2 regions of the Lysobacter cavernae genome follow, and region 1 is predicted to be linked to the other one. Evidence: riboswitches for the same ligand, from Rfam matches in the RefSeq annotation. Region 1 holds a riboswitch; the other holds the start of a gene.
What was found. Region 1 has a riboswitch for glycine ahead of gcvP (aminomethyl-transferring glycine dehydrogenase). Riboswitches for the same ligand answer to the same signal wherever they lie in the genome.

Region 1 (7,208 bases):
CAGAGGCAGGCCACCGCCATGATGAAAAGGCCGGCCAACTGCGTCGTCGGGTCCTTTAGGCGCACGAACACCGTGCCGCTGGACAGGGCGATCGCGAATGGCGCGGCCAGGTAGCACTGCACGTAGAACGGACGCCGCATGGTCTCGCGGTCGAGCGGCGTGCGAGTGCGGTGGAGCAGGTACACGGTAGCGATCAGCGGCCAGATGCCGAAGGTGATCGCACGGTAGATCAGCAGGTTCTGCTGCGAGCCGAACACTGTGCGGGACAGTTCGTTGACGGTCACCGGCATCGTTGCATGCATGGCGATCTCAAGGGCATGCGCCAACAGCACCGCCAGCACCAGGAACAGCGGTGGACTGAGCGCGTCGCTGAACTGGCTGCGCAGCGGGTCGCCCAGTTCGTCGTCGGCATAGCGCGCCATCCGTTGCGGATGGCGGACCACCCGCCACAGGGTCCGAGGAAAGAACACCAGCCAAGTCACGGCCTCGTAGAGGAATTCCTCGAACGACTTCATGATCTTCAAGAAGTCCATGCGTCATCGCTGCGAAGAGGGCGGATGGGAGGGACAGTAGCAGAGTGATCGCAACGGGTGTTCACGAGCAGAGCGAACGTCCATGGATCTTCGATCCCTGGCCACCGGGCATAGCCCGATGGCGCTCAGCGCCGCGCGAACCAGTGGCTCGCAAGCAGCGGCACATCGCCCCCGCCTACGCGGGATGACGGACAAAAAAAGGGCCCCGCAATCGCGGGGCCTCTTCTGGGTCGATCGCGCGGTGCTTACGCCTCGACGGGGTCGTCCTTGTATGCATCCACCGGGATGCAGGCGCACATGACGTTTTTATCGCCATAGACGTTGTCGACGCGGGCGACCGGCGGCCAGTACTTCTGCTGCTTGAGGCTCGGCAGCGGGAAGGCGGCCAGCTCGCGCGGGTAGGCGTGGGTCCACTCACTGGCGCTGACCGCGGTGGCGGTGTGCGGGGCGTGCTTGAGCGGGTTGTCCTCGCGGTCGAGCTTGCCGTCCTCGATCGCGCGGATCTCGTCGCGGATCTGGATCATCGCGTCGATGAAACGGTCGAGTTCGTGCAGCGACTCGCTCTCGGTCGGCTCCACCATCAGTGTGCCGGCGACCGGGAAGCTCAGCGTCGGGGCGTGGAAGCCGAAGTCGATCAGGCGCTTGGCCACGTCCTCGGCACCGATGCCGGTGGCGTCCTTGAGCGGGCGCAGATCGAGGATGCACTCGTGCGCGACCAGGCCGTTGCGGCCCGTATAGAGCGTCTCGTAGTGCGGGGCCAGGCGCGTGGCGATGTAGTTGGCGTTGAGCAGGGCCACCTGCGTCGCGCGGCGCAGGCCGGCGCTGCCCATCATCGTGATGTACATCCAGCTGATCGGCAGGATCGAGGCCGAACCGAAGCTGGCCGCGCTGACCATGCCGACCGCACCTTCGCCGCCGAGCGTGCGCGGCAGGAACGGCGCCAGGTGCGACTTCACCGCGCACGGACCAACACCCGGGCCGCCGCCGCCGTGCGGGATGCAGAAGGTCTTGTGCAGGTTGAGGTGCGACACGTCCGAACCCCACTTGCCCGGCTTGGCGACGCCGACGAGGGCGTTCATGTTGGCGCCGTCGGTGTACACCTGGCCACCGTGGGCATGGACGATCTCACAGATCTTGACGATGTCTTCCTCGAACACGCCGTGCGTGGACGGGTAGGTGATCATCAGCGCGGCCAGGCGCGCGCTGTACTTTTCAGCCGCGCGCTGGATGTCTTCGACATCGACGTTGCCGTTGGCGTCGCACTTGGTCACCACGACCTGCATGCCGCACATCTGCGCCGAGGCCGGGTTGGTGCCGTGCGCCGATTCCGGGATCAGACAGATGTCGCGATGGGCCTCGTCGCGCGAGCGATGGTAGGCACGGATCGCGAGCAGGCCGGCGTATTCGCCCTGCGCGCCGGAGTTGGGTTGCAGGCTGACCGCGTCGTAGCCGGTGCACTCGACCAGCATCGCTTCCAGGCCGTCGATCAGCTCCTTGTAGCCCGTCGCCTGCGCGGCCGGCGCCAGCGGATGGATGTTGCCGAACTCCGGCCACGTCACCGGGATCATCTCGGCGGTGGCGTTGAGCTTCATGGTGCAGCTGCCCAGCGGGATCATGGTGCGATCCATCGCCAGGTCCTTGTCGGCCAGCGCACGCATGTAGCGCAGCAACTCGTGCTCGCTGTGGTGGGTGTTGAACACCGGATGGGTCAGGAACGCGCTGGCGCGCTTGAGGCCGGCCGGCAGGGCATCGGTCGTGGCCGAGTCGAGCGCGTCGATGTCGGTGATGGTTGCACCGAACAGCGCGGCGATGGCGACCACGTCTTCGCGCGTGGTGGTTTCATCCAGGCTGATGCCCAGGCTCTTGCCGTCGATGCGGCGCAGGTTGATGCGCGCGGCGACGGCCTGGGCGTGGATGGCGTCGGCGTCGACATCGACCACGTGCAGGGTGTCGAAGAAGTCCGGGCCGACGGTGACGCCGGCCTGGCGCAGCGCGCCGGCCAGGATCGCGGCCAGGCGGTGGGTGCGGCGGGCGATGCGGGTCAGGCCGTCCGGGCCGTGGTAAACGGCGTACATCGATGCCATCACCGCCAACAGCACCTGTGCGGTGCAGATGTTGCTGGTGGCCTTCTCGCGGCGGATGTGCTGCTCGCGCGTCTGCAGCGTCAGGCGGTAGGCCGGCTTGCCTTCGGCATCGACCGAGACGCCGATCAGGCGGCCCGGCATCGAGCGCTTGTAGGCGTCGCGACAGGCCATGAAGGCCGCGTGCGGGCCGCCGAAACCGAACGGCACGCCGAAGCGCTGGGTGTTGCCGACGACGATGTCGGCGCCCCATTCGCCGGGCGCGGCGATCAGGGTCAGCGCGAGCAGGTCGGTGGCGACGGCGACCACGCCGCCGCGGGCGTGCACGGAATCGGTCAGCGCCTGGTAGTCGCCGCCGTTACCGAGTGAGAGCTGGCCGAACGTGTTGGGGTACTGCAGCAGCACGCCGAAGCTGTCGATGCTGGCGGCCTCGCTGTCGTCGGCGATGACCAGCTCGATGCCCAGCGGCTCGGCGCGGGTGCGCAGCAGTTCCAGCGTCTGCGGGTGCACTGCATTGGAGGCGAAGAACACGTTCGACTTCGACTTGGCCGATCGCTTGGCCAGGGTCATCGCCTCGGCAGCGGCGGTGGCCTCGTCGAGCAGCGAGGCGTTGGCGATCTCCATGCCGGTGAGGTCGGCGCACATCGTCTGGAAGTTGATCAGCGCTTCCATGCGGCCCTGCGAGATCTCCGCCTGGTACGGCGTATAGGCGGTGTACCAGGCCGGGTTCTCGAGGATGTTGCGCAGGATCACGTTGGGCGTGTGGGTGCCGTAATAGCCCTGGCCGATGAAGCTGCGGAACACCTGGTTCTTGTCGGCGATGACGCGGATCTTGGCCAGCGCCTCGACCTCGGTCATGGCGGCCGGCAATGCCAGCGGCGCGGCCGACTTGATGCTGCCGGGGACGATGGCGTCGGTCATCGCCTCCAGCGAGTCGTAACCGACCGTGCGCAGCATCTGCGCGACTTCGGCGTCGTTGGGGCCGATGTGGCGCTCGATGAAAGCGTCGTGGTGCTCGAGAGCGCGCAGGGAAGGCGTGGCATTGGTCATGGCTGGAGCGTCCAAAAGTGACGTGCGTGCCGCACGTAGGGCGCCCCTCTGTCCTTTTGCCTGAGAGTTTGGAAGCGCGGGGGGAGGGAGATTGCTCTCGCTGCGCGCTTCGTGCCCCTTCGGCGCCGGTTCGCCATGAAGGCCGCCGGTCTCTCCAGAGTTGTTAGGCACGCGGCGGTTATGGGGCCTGAGCGATTACGGGCGGTTGCGCCTTCGGCAGCGGTCATGCCGTTGCCGGCCGACCGCTTCTCCCACCGCGTGCTTGACCCGGCAATTATAGCCGCAGGCCAGACCGATGCCGCTTGCGGCTGAGGGGCGGAGAGGAGCCGGTGAGGCCATTCAGATTCGGCCGGTCGGCCCGTACCATGGAGCGCACGAGAGGCGCACATCAGGGGGCACGCAATGAATGTCGAGACGGACCCGAGCCCGCCCGTGATCGAGGGCGCATCGGCCGCGGCCCCGGCCGGCGCCCCTGCGGCAAGGAGCCCGGGCATTCCCGTGGTGATCCGGATCGGGCGGCGGCTGCTGCGAGAGCCCAGCCTGATGGTGACCCTGGCCTATGTCTTCGTGTCTTTCATCGGGTTGTGGTCGAGCTATTGGTTCTATCGCGGCTTCAACCTGCCCATCCTCGAATACATGCAGGCCGGCGATTACCTGGTCGCCGGTCTTCGCGACCCGGTCTACGCGATCCTGTTGTTCACCTCAGTGGCGATTGCGCTGCTGGTGTCGTGGCCGGAAACCCATCGCCGTGACCATCCCGAGCGCGTGGAGGAGTACCGCCGCAAATGGTGGGGGCGGCTGGTCTTCAGCAACTTTCGGGGGTTTCGCTGGAAGGGGCTCGGCATGGCCCACGAAACCGGCATCGTCTTCGCGGTGCTATGGGGCTTGGTCGCGGCCTCGGCGGCTTACGTCGACATGAAGGCCGGGCAGATTCGCGAAGACCGCGCCGGGGCCCGCGTGCAGGTCACATTGACTGGCGATGCCGCGCCGCAGCCCAATGCGGCGCGCCTGCTCGGCAGCAGCAGTGCGTTCGTGTTCCTGTGGTGGCCCGACCGGAAGGTCGCCGAGGCGGTGCCGATCGAAAGCATCGGCCGCCTGACGACCGTACCGGCCGTGCATAACAAGGTGCGGCCGACCCCTGCAGCCCCTTCGGCCAAGGCAGCGCGCTGATCGCCCAGGCCGGCACAGTGCCGACGGCGCGTTGTGGCAGTTTCGTACCAGTGCGGGGCGTATCCTTGTCGCCCCGGATCGATGCAGGATGCATGGCATGAGCGCGCCCCCGTTCCAGTTGCTGCAGCTCGATCACGTCGTGCTGCGCGTGCGCGATGTCGCCGGCATGGTTGGCTTTTACTGCGGCGTGCTTGGCTGCCGCGTCGAACGCCGACAGGACGGGATCGGTCTGGTGCAGCTGCGTGCCGGTCATTCACTGATCGACCTGGTCGACGTCAACGGCAAGATCGGCCGCCACGGCGGCGCGGCACCGGGGGCGGAGGCGCACAACATGGACCACCTGTGCCTGCGCGCCGAGCCGTTCGATCGCGAGGCGATCCTTGCGCACCTGCAAGCCCACGGCGTGCGCGTCGGCGAATTCGGTGCGCGCTACGGCGCCGAAGGCGAAGGGCCGTCGCAGTATCTCTATGACCCGGAAGGCAATCTGGTGGAGTTGAAGGGGCCGCCGGATGTGCCTGCCGATGCGTGTGCCATGACCTGACAAGGCCTTCTGTTGCGCAGTGGCCGCCCTGCTTTTTTGCTCGTCATTCCCGCGCAGGCGGGAATCCAAGGACGCACGGTCGTCAAGGCCAGGCAACGTCCATGGATCCCCGCCTACGCGGGGATGACGATTCTCTTCGTACCGTATTGACCGTCGCGGCCTAATAATGTCGACATCCGCCAAACCACCCACGCTCTCCATCTCCATCCGCCGCCTGGCCCTGCTGCTCGGCGGCCTGGCGATGTTCGGGCCGTTCTCGATCGACACGATCTTTCCGGCCTTCCCGGCGATCGGCGCGCAGTTCGGCGCCGACAAGCTGGCGATGCAGCAGACCATCAGCGTGTACCTGGTGGCTTACGCGGCGATGAGCATTGTCCACGGCCCGCTGTCGGACGCCATTGGCCGCCGCAAGGTGATCCTCGGCGGGCTCATCGTGTTCGCTGCCGCATCGGTCGGTTGTGCGCTGGCGAAAGACCTGCCGACGCTGCTGACGTTCCGCGCCCTGCAGGGCCTGTCCTCCGGCGTCGGCCTGATCGTCGGCCGTGCGGTGATCCGTGACGTGCTGCACGGCGACGATGCGCAGCGGTTGATGAGCCAGGTGTCGATGATCTTCGGCGTCGCACCGGCGGTGGCCCCGGTGATCGGCGGCTGGATCCTCGGTTGGAGCCACTGGCCGGCGATCTTCTGGTTCCTGGTGGTGTTCGCGGTGGTGCTGCTGGTCGCGGTCTGGCGCGTGCTGCCGGAAACGCACCTGCCCGAAGCTCGCCTGCCGCTGGTACCGCGTCGCCTGTTGCGCGACTACGTTGCCATCGTCATCAATCCGCGCTTCCAACGGTTGGCTGCGGCAAGTGCATTCAATTTCGCCGCGCTGTGGGTCTATATCTCGTCGGCGCCGGCGTTCGTGCTCGACATACTCAAGCTCAGCGAGCGCGAGTTCGGCTGGTTCTTCGTGCCGATGATCAGCGGCATGGTGCTGGGCGCGTTCGTGTCGGGCCGCAGCGCCGGCAAGGTCAGCGGCGAGAAGCTGGTGTCGATCGGCTTTGCCTGCTCGGCGTTGGCGATGGCACTCAACCTGGGCTACAACCTGTGGACGGATGTGCCGCAGGTGCCGTGGGCGGTGTTGCCGATGGCGCTCAACGCATTCGGCATCGCCCTGGTGTTTCCGATCGTGACCCTGTCGATCCTCGACATGTACCCGCGCCAGCGCGGCTCGGCCTCATCGCTGCAGGCCTTCACCAGCCTGGTGCTCAACGCGTTCATTGCCGGCGTGCTGTCGCCGTGGATCAGCGATCATTCGCTGTGGCTGGTCGGCGTGGCGATCGCATTCCTGGCGCTGGGCTGGATGTTCTGGCGCTGGGAGGCGCACGTCTCGCACACGGCTGCCGCGTGCAGCGGCGAGTCGACCACGGTGCCGGGCGAGACGCTCTAGCGCCGCTTCCGTGCGGCAGGCACCGGCCGGCTAGCTCACGGCTTGGCCTTGGCCGCCGCCTGCTGTGCGGCGACGCGCTTGGCCACGTCGGCGAGCATCGCATCCAGATCGGCGCGGTCATGGACCTGGCCCTTCAGCACGACGGTGTCGATCTTGCGCGTGGCGTTGATGTCGCTCAGCGGGTCGGCGGTCAGCAGTACCAGGTCGGCGGCCTTGCCGACGGCCAGCGAGCCATAGCGGTCGTCGTGGCCGAGGAAGCGGGCGCCGTTGATCGTCGCCGCCTGCAGGGTCTGCAGCGGGGTCAGGCCGTAGCGCACGAACAGCGCCATCTCCTGATGCAGGCCGATGCCCGGGTAGTTGTAGGAGTTGAGAAAACCGGCGTCGGTGCCGGCGAGCAGGGTCAC
Region 2 (7,208 bases), on a different contig from region 1:
GACGGTATCGCCGCAGGTGCCGGTGGCCGTCGGCGTCGCCGGCTGGATCGTCGCCGGCCTTGGCATGGGTGCGTTGTTCCCGACACTGTCGGTGCTGACCCTGGAGCTGTCACCGCCGCAACAGCAAGGCGTCAATTCCTCCGCCCTGCAGTTGTGCGATGCCTTGTTCACCGCCACCGTGCTGGCCGTGGGCGGTTCGCTGTTCGCGGCGCTGCTGGTGCGTTCACCGGGCGTGGCCTACCTCGCCGGCTTCGCGATTTCGGCAGTGCTGGCCCTGCTTGGCGCGGTCCTGGCCACGCGCGTGCAACCTGTCAGGGAAGCCTGACCCGCCGCGACGTCCAACGTTTCAGCCACCGGTGCTGCGCATCTCCTCGATTTCGCGTCGCGGCGGTGCACCGAACAGACGCCGGTACTCGCGGCTGAATTGCGACGGGCTTTCGTAACCAACGCGATGGCTGGCCGAGGCCGCCTCGATGCCGTCCATCAGCATCAGCCGCCGCGCTTCCTGCAGGCGCAACTGCTTCTGGAACTGCAACGGCGACATCGCGGTGGCCGCCTTGAAACGCTGGTGCAGTGCCGAGGCGCTCATGTGCGCAGCGGCGGCCAGCTCCCCGATGCGCAGCGGTTCGGCGTAACGCGTCTTGATCAGCTCGATCGCACGCGCAACGCGTTGCGATGGTCCGTCAACCTCGCACAGCTCGCGCAGGCGCTGGCCGAGCTCGCCGGTGAGCACGCGGTAATGGATCTCGCGCAGCGCCAGCGGCGCCAGCACCGCCGCTTCGTCGGGGGTGTCGAGCAGGCGTGCCAGTCGCAACACCGCGTCGAGCAGCGAAGCGCTGGTGCGGGCCAGGTACACCGCACGACCGCCACGCGCGCTCGCAGGCGCCGGGGAGCCTAATTGCCGCAGCAGCTCATTGACCAGCGCCGGGCCGATGTCGATGCGCAGGCACAGGTACGGCCGTTCCGGCGTGGCGTCGATGATCTGCCCGCTGATCGGCAGGGTCATCGACACCACCAGGTAGTTGAGCGGGTCGTAGGTGAAGACCTCATCGGCCAGCAACGCGCGCTTGCGGCCCTGCACCACCACGCACAGGCTCGGGTGGTAGACGGACGGCAGCGGTTGCGACGGCGCGCTGGCCTGGATCAGCGACAGCCCCGGCACCGCGCTCGCGTGCAAGCCGTCACCGGGCACGTTTCGGGCAATCCGGTCAGCCAGCTCAGCTTGCTGCGCCTCGAGCCCGAGACGCGCGGGCACCACGTTGGAAGCGTTGTCGGTCATGGCATATCGCCGGTTCGGGGGATGCGGCGATTATGCGCCGGCCTGGTGCAGGCGCCAGATCATCCGGCATGGCCGTGGAGGATCGGGCAAGCATCCACGAGCAATGGGCTAACGCCGCGGGACACGCCACTTCTACTGTTTCCCGGCACGCTCCCCACCCACCTGGAGACACCATGATGAGCTTTCCCTTTCCCCGCCGCACCCTCGGCCGCCAAGGCCTGACCGTGTCCGCGATCGGCCTGGGCTGCATGGGCATGTCCGACTTCTACGGCCCCAGCGAAGAAGCGACCAATCTCGCCGTGCTCCATCACGCCATCGACATCGGCATCGACTTCCTCGACACCGCCGACATGTACGGCGTCGGCGACAACGAGCGCCTGCTCGCCAAGGTGCTGCACACGCGTCGCGACGAGATCGTGCTGGCGAGCAAGTTCGGCAACGTGCGCGCGGCCAACGGCGACTTCCTCGGCATCGACGGCCGTCCCGAATACGTGGCCGCCGCGTGTGACGCCAGCCTGCAGCGCCTGGGCGTCGATCACATTGATCTGTACTACCAGCATCGTGTCGATCCGAACGTGCCGATCGAGGACACCGTCGGGGCAATGGCGCGCTTGGTCGAGGCGGGCAAGGTCCGTCATCTCGGCCTGTCGGAAGCTTCGGGCGCCACCGTGCGTCGCGCCGCTGTGGTGCATCCGATCGCAGCGTTGCAGAGCGAGTACTCGTTGTGGACGCGCGATGTCGAGGACGATGCGCTGCGCACGTGCCGCGAGCTCGGCGTCGGCTTCGTCGCCTACAGCCCGCTCGGTCGCGGCTTCCTGACCGGCGCCATCCAGAAGACCGACGACCTCGCCGATGACGACCGGCGCCGCCTGCATCCGCGCTTCCAGGCCGGCAACATCGACCGCAACCAGGCGCTGGTGGCCACGCTGACGGACATGGCCACCGCCCGCGGCTGCACGCCGGCGCAGCTGGCACTGGCCTGGCTGCTGCATCGCGGCCCCGACATCGTGCCGATCCCGGGTACGCGCCGCATCGCTCGCCTTGACGAGAACGCCGATGCCACCCGTGTCGACCTCACCCTGGCCGAACAGCGCCGCCTAGACGACGTGCTGACCACGCACGAGATTGTCGGCACCCGCTATCCGGCCGCGCAAATGGCGGTACTCAACGCCTGATCGCCATTGCAGCCGGGTACGCCCTGGCCGCACGACCTCCATGCCTTCATCCCGTTTCCGGAGAACTTCCGTGTTGAACATCGAAAACAAAGTCATCGCCATCACTGGCGCCAGCAGCGGCATCGGCGAAGCCACCGCGTTGCGCCTGGCCGAACACGGCGCCCGGCTCGCATTGGGTGCACGCCGTACCGACCGCCTCGACGCGCTCGCCGCGCAGATCCGCGAGCGCGGCGGCGAGGTCATCGTGCAATCGCTCGATGTCACCCGCCGCGAGCAGGTCGAGGCGTTCATCGGCAATACCGTCGCTGCGTACGGCCGTCTGGACGTGCTGGTCAACAACGCCGGCGTGATGCCGCTGTCGCGCATGACCGATCTCAAGGTCGACGAGTGGGAGCGCACGGTCGACGTCAACCTCAAGGGCGTCCTGTTCGGCATTGGCGCGGCACTGCCGGTGATGCAGACCCAGCAGGCGGGGCACATCGTCAACGTGTCTTCAGTGGCAGGTCGCCATGTCTATCCGCTGGCGGCGGTGTATTGCGCCAGCAAGTTCGCGGTGCACGCGCTGTCGGAAGGCCTGCGCCAGGAGTCGCAGTTCCTGCGCGTGACCATCATTTCCCCGGGCGCGGTGGCCTCGGAACTGACCAGCACCATCTCCGACCCGGCCATGAAGAAGGAAGTCGACGAGGTCTTCCGCAAGGACCTGTTGCCGGCCGACGCCATCGCGCGCGCGATCGCCTATGCCATCGGCCAGCCGGACGATGTCGATGTCAACGAACTGGTGGTGCGACCGACACTGCAGGCGTACTGAACCGGCACGGCCGTGCAATCGCACGGGCCATGTCGCATGGCGGTCATGGTTTATCGCGCGAAGTTCACGATGCCCTGACCGCCGCGTCGGCACACTGCCCAAGCCCCCTCGCGTCGCAGGAGTGCGCCATGAAAGCCGTGCGTTTCATCGCAGTCGGCCAGCCCGCCGAGGTCGTCGACCTGCCGCAACCCAAGCCGGGACCGGGGCAGATCCTGGTGAAGATCGGCGGTGCCGGCGTCTGCCACTCCGACCTGCATGTCATGGACGAGGAGCTGGGCTTGAAGGGTCCGTTCACCCTCGGTCACGAGAACGCCGGCTGGATCGCCGGCGTCGGCCAGGGCGTCGACGGCTGGAAGGAAGGCGATCCGGTCGCGGTCTATGGCCCGTGGGGCTGCGGGCATTGCCACACCTGCCAGACCTCGGCCGAGAACTACTGCGAGAACCACGCTTCGCTGGGCACGATGGGCGGCGGTCTCGGCTCGGACGGCGGCATGGCCGAGTACATGCTGGTGCCCTCGCCGCGCCTGCTGGTGCCACTGGGCACGCTCGACCCCGCCATCGCCGCGCCCCTGAGCGACGCCGCCCTCACGCCCTACCACGCGATCAAGGCCGCCCTGCCGCTGCTCACGCCCGACACCCACGTGGTGGTGATCGGCATCGGCGGCCTCGGCCACATGGCCGTGCAGATCCTGCACGCACTGTGCGCGGCCACCGTCATCGCCGGCGACATCGACGAGAGCAAGCTGGCACACGCGCGCGAGCTGGGCGTCAAGCACACGGTGAATACCCGCGATGGCGATGCCGCGGCCGCCGCCATCGGCAAGATCACCGGCGCGCGCGGCGCGGTCCTGGCACTGGATTTCGTCGGCGCGCAGCCGACCGTCGACCTGTGCGCGCGCGTGGTCGGGCGCAACAGCCGCATCACCGTGGTCGGCCTCGGCGGCGGCACGCTGCACTACAGCGCCAATAATCCGCCGTACGGTTGCGCGGTGACCGTTCCGTACTGGGGCTCGCGCACCGAACTGATGGAAGTGATCGCGCTGGCCACGGCCGGACACATCCATCCGCAGGTCGAGAAATTTCCGCTGGAGCAGGCCGTCGCGGTCTACCAGCGCCTGCGCGAGGGCAAGATCAAGGGCCGCGCGGTGCTCGTACCCTAGAGAAAGCTGCTGCCACGGTGGGCTGCAAGGGCGCTATCATCGTCACCGTTCGCAGAAGAGTGGCGCCGGTCAGCCGGCGCCCGCCGAAGGCGCAGGCTCCCATAATCGCTCAGGCCGGCACCGCAACGTGCCCATCCACTGCGCAACGACATCGCCGGGCTGGAGAGAGGCCGATCGCGGCCCACCGAAGGGGCAAGCGGCTTTCGCCGCGCAAACTCTCAGGTAGAAGGACAGCGGGAGCGGCACCGTGGCCTGACCGGCTTCGGGACATCGTGCGGCACCGGGCGCGATCATCGTGCGTCCTTCGTCTGCGCGATGACGTCGCTGTCCCGCGCATGTCCCGCACGCGCACCCGGCACGACCTCCGAACCGGCACAGGCCGCGGCCCTGTTGTCTGTCCATCGGAGCCTGCCGTGTTGCTGGATCTCATCTACCTCGTCGCCATCACCGCCGAAGCCATGACCGGCGCCCTGTCCGCCGGGCGCCGCCGCATGGACCTGTTCGGCGTGATTATCATCGCCTGCGTCACCGCGCTCGGTGGCGGCTCGTTGCGCGACATCGTGCTGGGCCATTACCCGTTGGGCTGGGTAGCGCACCCGGAGTACCTGGCCTACACCATCGGCGCCGCGATCGCGGCCACCGTCCTGGCCTCGCGCATGCATCGGCTGCGGCGCGCGTTCCTGTGGCTGGACGCGCTCGGCCTGGTGGCCTTCTCCCTGATCGGCTGCGCGATCGCGCGCGACACCGGTCATGCGCCGACGATCATCGTCATCAGCGGCATGCTCACCGGCGCCTTCGGCGGCGTGCTGCGCGACGTACTCTGCAACGAGATCCCACTGGTGTTCCAGAAAGAGCTGTACGCGATCGTGTCGATGCTGACCGGCATCGCCTACCTCGCCCTGCTGCAGTTGGGTGTCAGCGAGAATCGCTGCGTGCTGGCCTGCCTGGGCGGCGGCTTCGCGCTGCGCATGCTGGCGATCCGCTACGAATGGGAGATGCCGAAGTTCGTTTACCAGCACCCGTGACCGGTGCCGCTGGACTGCGTATCGACAACTGAGCAACCTCGATCAAGCCATCGTGACCAGGATGTCGGCACACGACGCGAACGGAGCCACGCTTGAACCGCAGCAGCACCCTGGCCAGCTACAGCGCCCGCATCGAGAAGGTCGTCGCCTTCATCTCGACCCGGCTCGACCAGCCGCTGACGCTGGCGCAACTGGCAGAGGCTGGCCATTTTTCGCCCTATCACTTCCACCGCGTCTACAGCGGCCTGATGGGCGAGACCGTGGCCAATACGGTGCGTCGGCTGCGCCTGCACCGCGCCGCCAGCGAACTGCTCGGCAGTGATCGCGGCATCGCCGCCATCGCCCGTCACGCCGGTTACGGCAGCGTTTCCGCATTCAGCCGCGCCTTCGCCAATACCTACCGCTGCGCGCCCGCAGCCTTCCGCAAGCGTCGTGTCGTCCTCCCGGCCGAAGGGCCGGGCAGGGCCACCCCGTCGTCACAGGAACCGTCCATGTACAGCGCACAGATCAACACCTTCGTCCCGACCCGTGTCGTTGCCTTGCCACATCAGGGCGACTACATGCAGATTGGCGAGACCTTCGGCCGCCTGATGGCCTGGGCCGGCGAGCGCGACCTGCTGCAGCCCGGCACGCGCAGCTTCGGCATTTATTACGACGTCCCCGCGGCCACGCCCAAGGACGAGCTGCGTTCTGATGCCTGCCTGGCCCTACCAGCCGACACCCCGCTCGCTGATGGCATGCGCTGGCTCGAGATCGCCGGTGGCCGCCATGCCGTGGTCGTGCATACCGGTCCCTACACCGAGCTGGACCGCGCCTACGACTGGCTGTTCTGCCAGTGGTTGCCCAACAGTTTTGAAGAAGCGGGCAACGCGCCGGTGTTCGAGGAGTACCTCAACGATCCCGGCTCGCTGCCGCCGGCCGAGTGGCGCACCGCCATCTGCCTGCCCTTGAAGTAACGGCACCTGGTGGCGATCAGCGCAGCCGATCAAGGCCAGCTACGCAGACAGGCAGACCGTAAACAAACCACGCCATTACACGTCGCTAACGCTTCTCCGTAACCGCACGGCGCAGGTTGCGGCGGGCCTGCGCATCACAGCGCGCATGGAAGAAATCGCTGAGGTAGATGCGTTCGCGCGCCAGCAGGCCCTTGAGGAAGCGTCGCCGATTGAGCTTGAACAGCCACGCCGGCACATGCCCGCGGTACTCGGCGGCGATGCCGCGGTCGTAGGCATCGAACAGCGCCGGTTCGGCGCCAAGGATGGCCATGTCGCAGTCGAGAAACAGCGCCGCATCGCGGTCGACATCGCCTGGCGCCAAACTGCCGTGGCGAGCGGTCAATTCAATCAGCGCGGCTACCCGTTCCGCATCCACGTCCTGCGGCGACGCCCAGTGGGCCAGGTGCTCACGCGCGAGTTGCGCCGAACGCGCCTCGTTGTCGCGCTTGCCCGCCTCGTAGATGGCGTCGTGATACAGGACGGCCAGATAAGCCTCGGCCGGCTGCAGCCAGCCCGGGCCCTCGGCCACGACGTCGTAATGGCGCAGTACTTCCTGCACATGCTGGAAGTTGTGGTACGCACGCGGCGGCGTGGCATAGGCTGCTTCCAGCGCGATGCGCTGCGGATCCGGCAACGTCAACGGGACGGGAGCGGTCATGGGTTCATCGGCCTCGCCGGCGCAAGTGGCATTGCCCATTGTCCACAAATACCCGCCAATCAGTCGGTGTGCTTCTTCACCCATGCGACATAGCGGTCCATCCAGTCC

Region 2: linked by a shared signal. The riboswitch ahead of ACFOLC_RS11845 (trimeric intracellular cation channel family protein) and the one ahead of gcvP (aminomethyl-transferring glycine dehydrogenase) in region 1 are both predicted to bind glycine.

What each region holds. Positions count from the first base shown of each region.
Region 1 is NZ_JBHRXK010000003.1:368,070-375,277, forward strand. It holds gene ACFOLC_RS08850 (hypothetical protein) at 1-533, opposite strand, end outside; gene gcvP (aminomethyl-transferring glycine dehydrogenase) at 779-3,664, opposite strand; glycine riboswitch at 3,703-3,832, opposite strand; gene ACFOLC_RS08860 (hypothetical protein) at 4,067-4,834, shown strand; gene ACFOLC_RS08865 (VOC family protein) at 4,932-5,375, shown strand; gene ACFOLC_RS08870 (multidrug effflux MFS transporter) at 5,542-6,804, shown strand; gene ACFOLC_RS08875 (amidohydrolase family protein) at 6,840-7,208, opposite strand, start outside.
Region 2 is NZ_JBHRXK010000005.1:41,202-48,409, reverse strand. It holds gene ACFOLC_RS11870 (MFS transporter) at 1-325, shown strand, start outside; gene ACFOLC_RS11865 (AraC family transcriptional regulator) at 347-1,279, opposite strand; gene ACFOLC_RS11860 (aldo/keto reductase) at 1,456-2,454, shown strand; gene ACFOLC_RS11855 (SDR family oxidoreductase) at 2,528-3,262, shown strand; gene ACFOLC_RS11850 (NAD(P)-dependent alcohol dehydrogenase) at 3,391-4,422, shown strand; glycine riboswitch at 4,572-4,664, shown strand; gene ACFOLC_RS11845 (trimeric intracellular cation channel family protein) at 4,836-5,447, shown strand; gene ACFOLC_RS11840 (AraC family transcriptional regulator) at 5,540-6,403, shown strand; gene ACFOLC_RS11835 (HD domain-containing protein) at 6,489-7,100, opposite strand; gene ACFOLC_RS11830 (NADPH-dependent FMN reductase) at 7,160-7,208, opposite strand, start outside.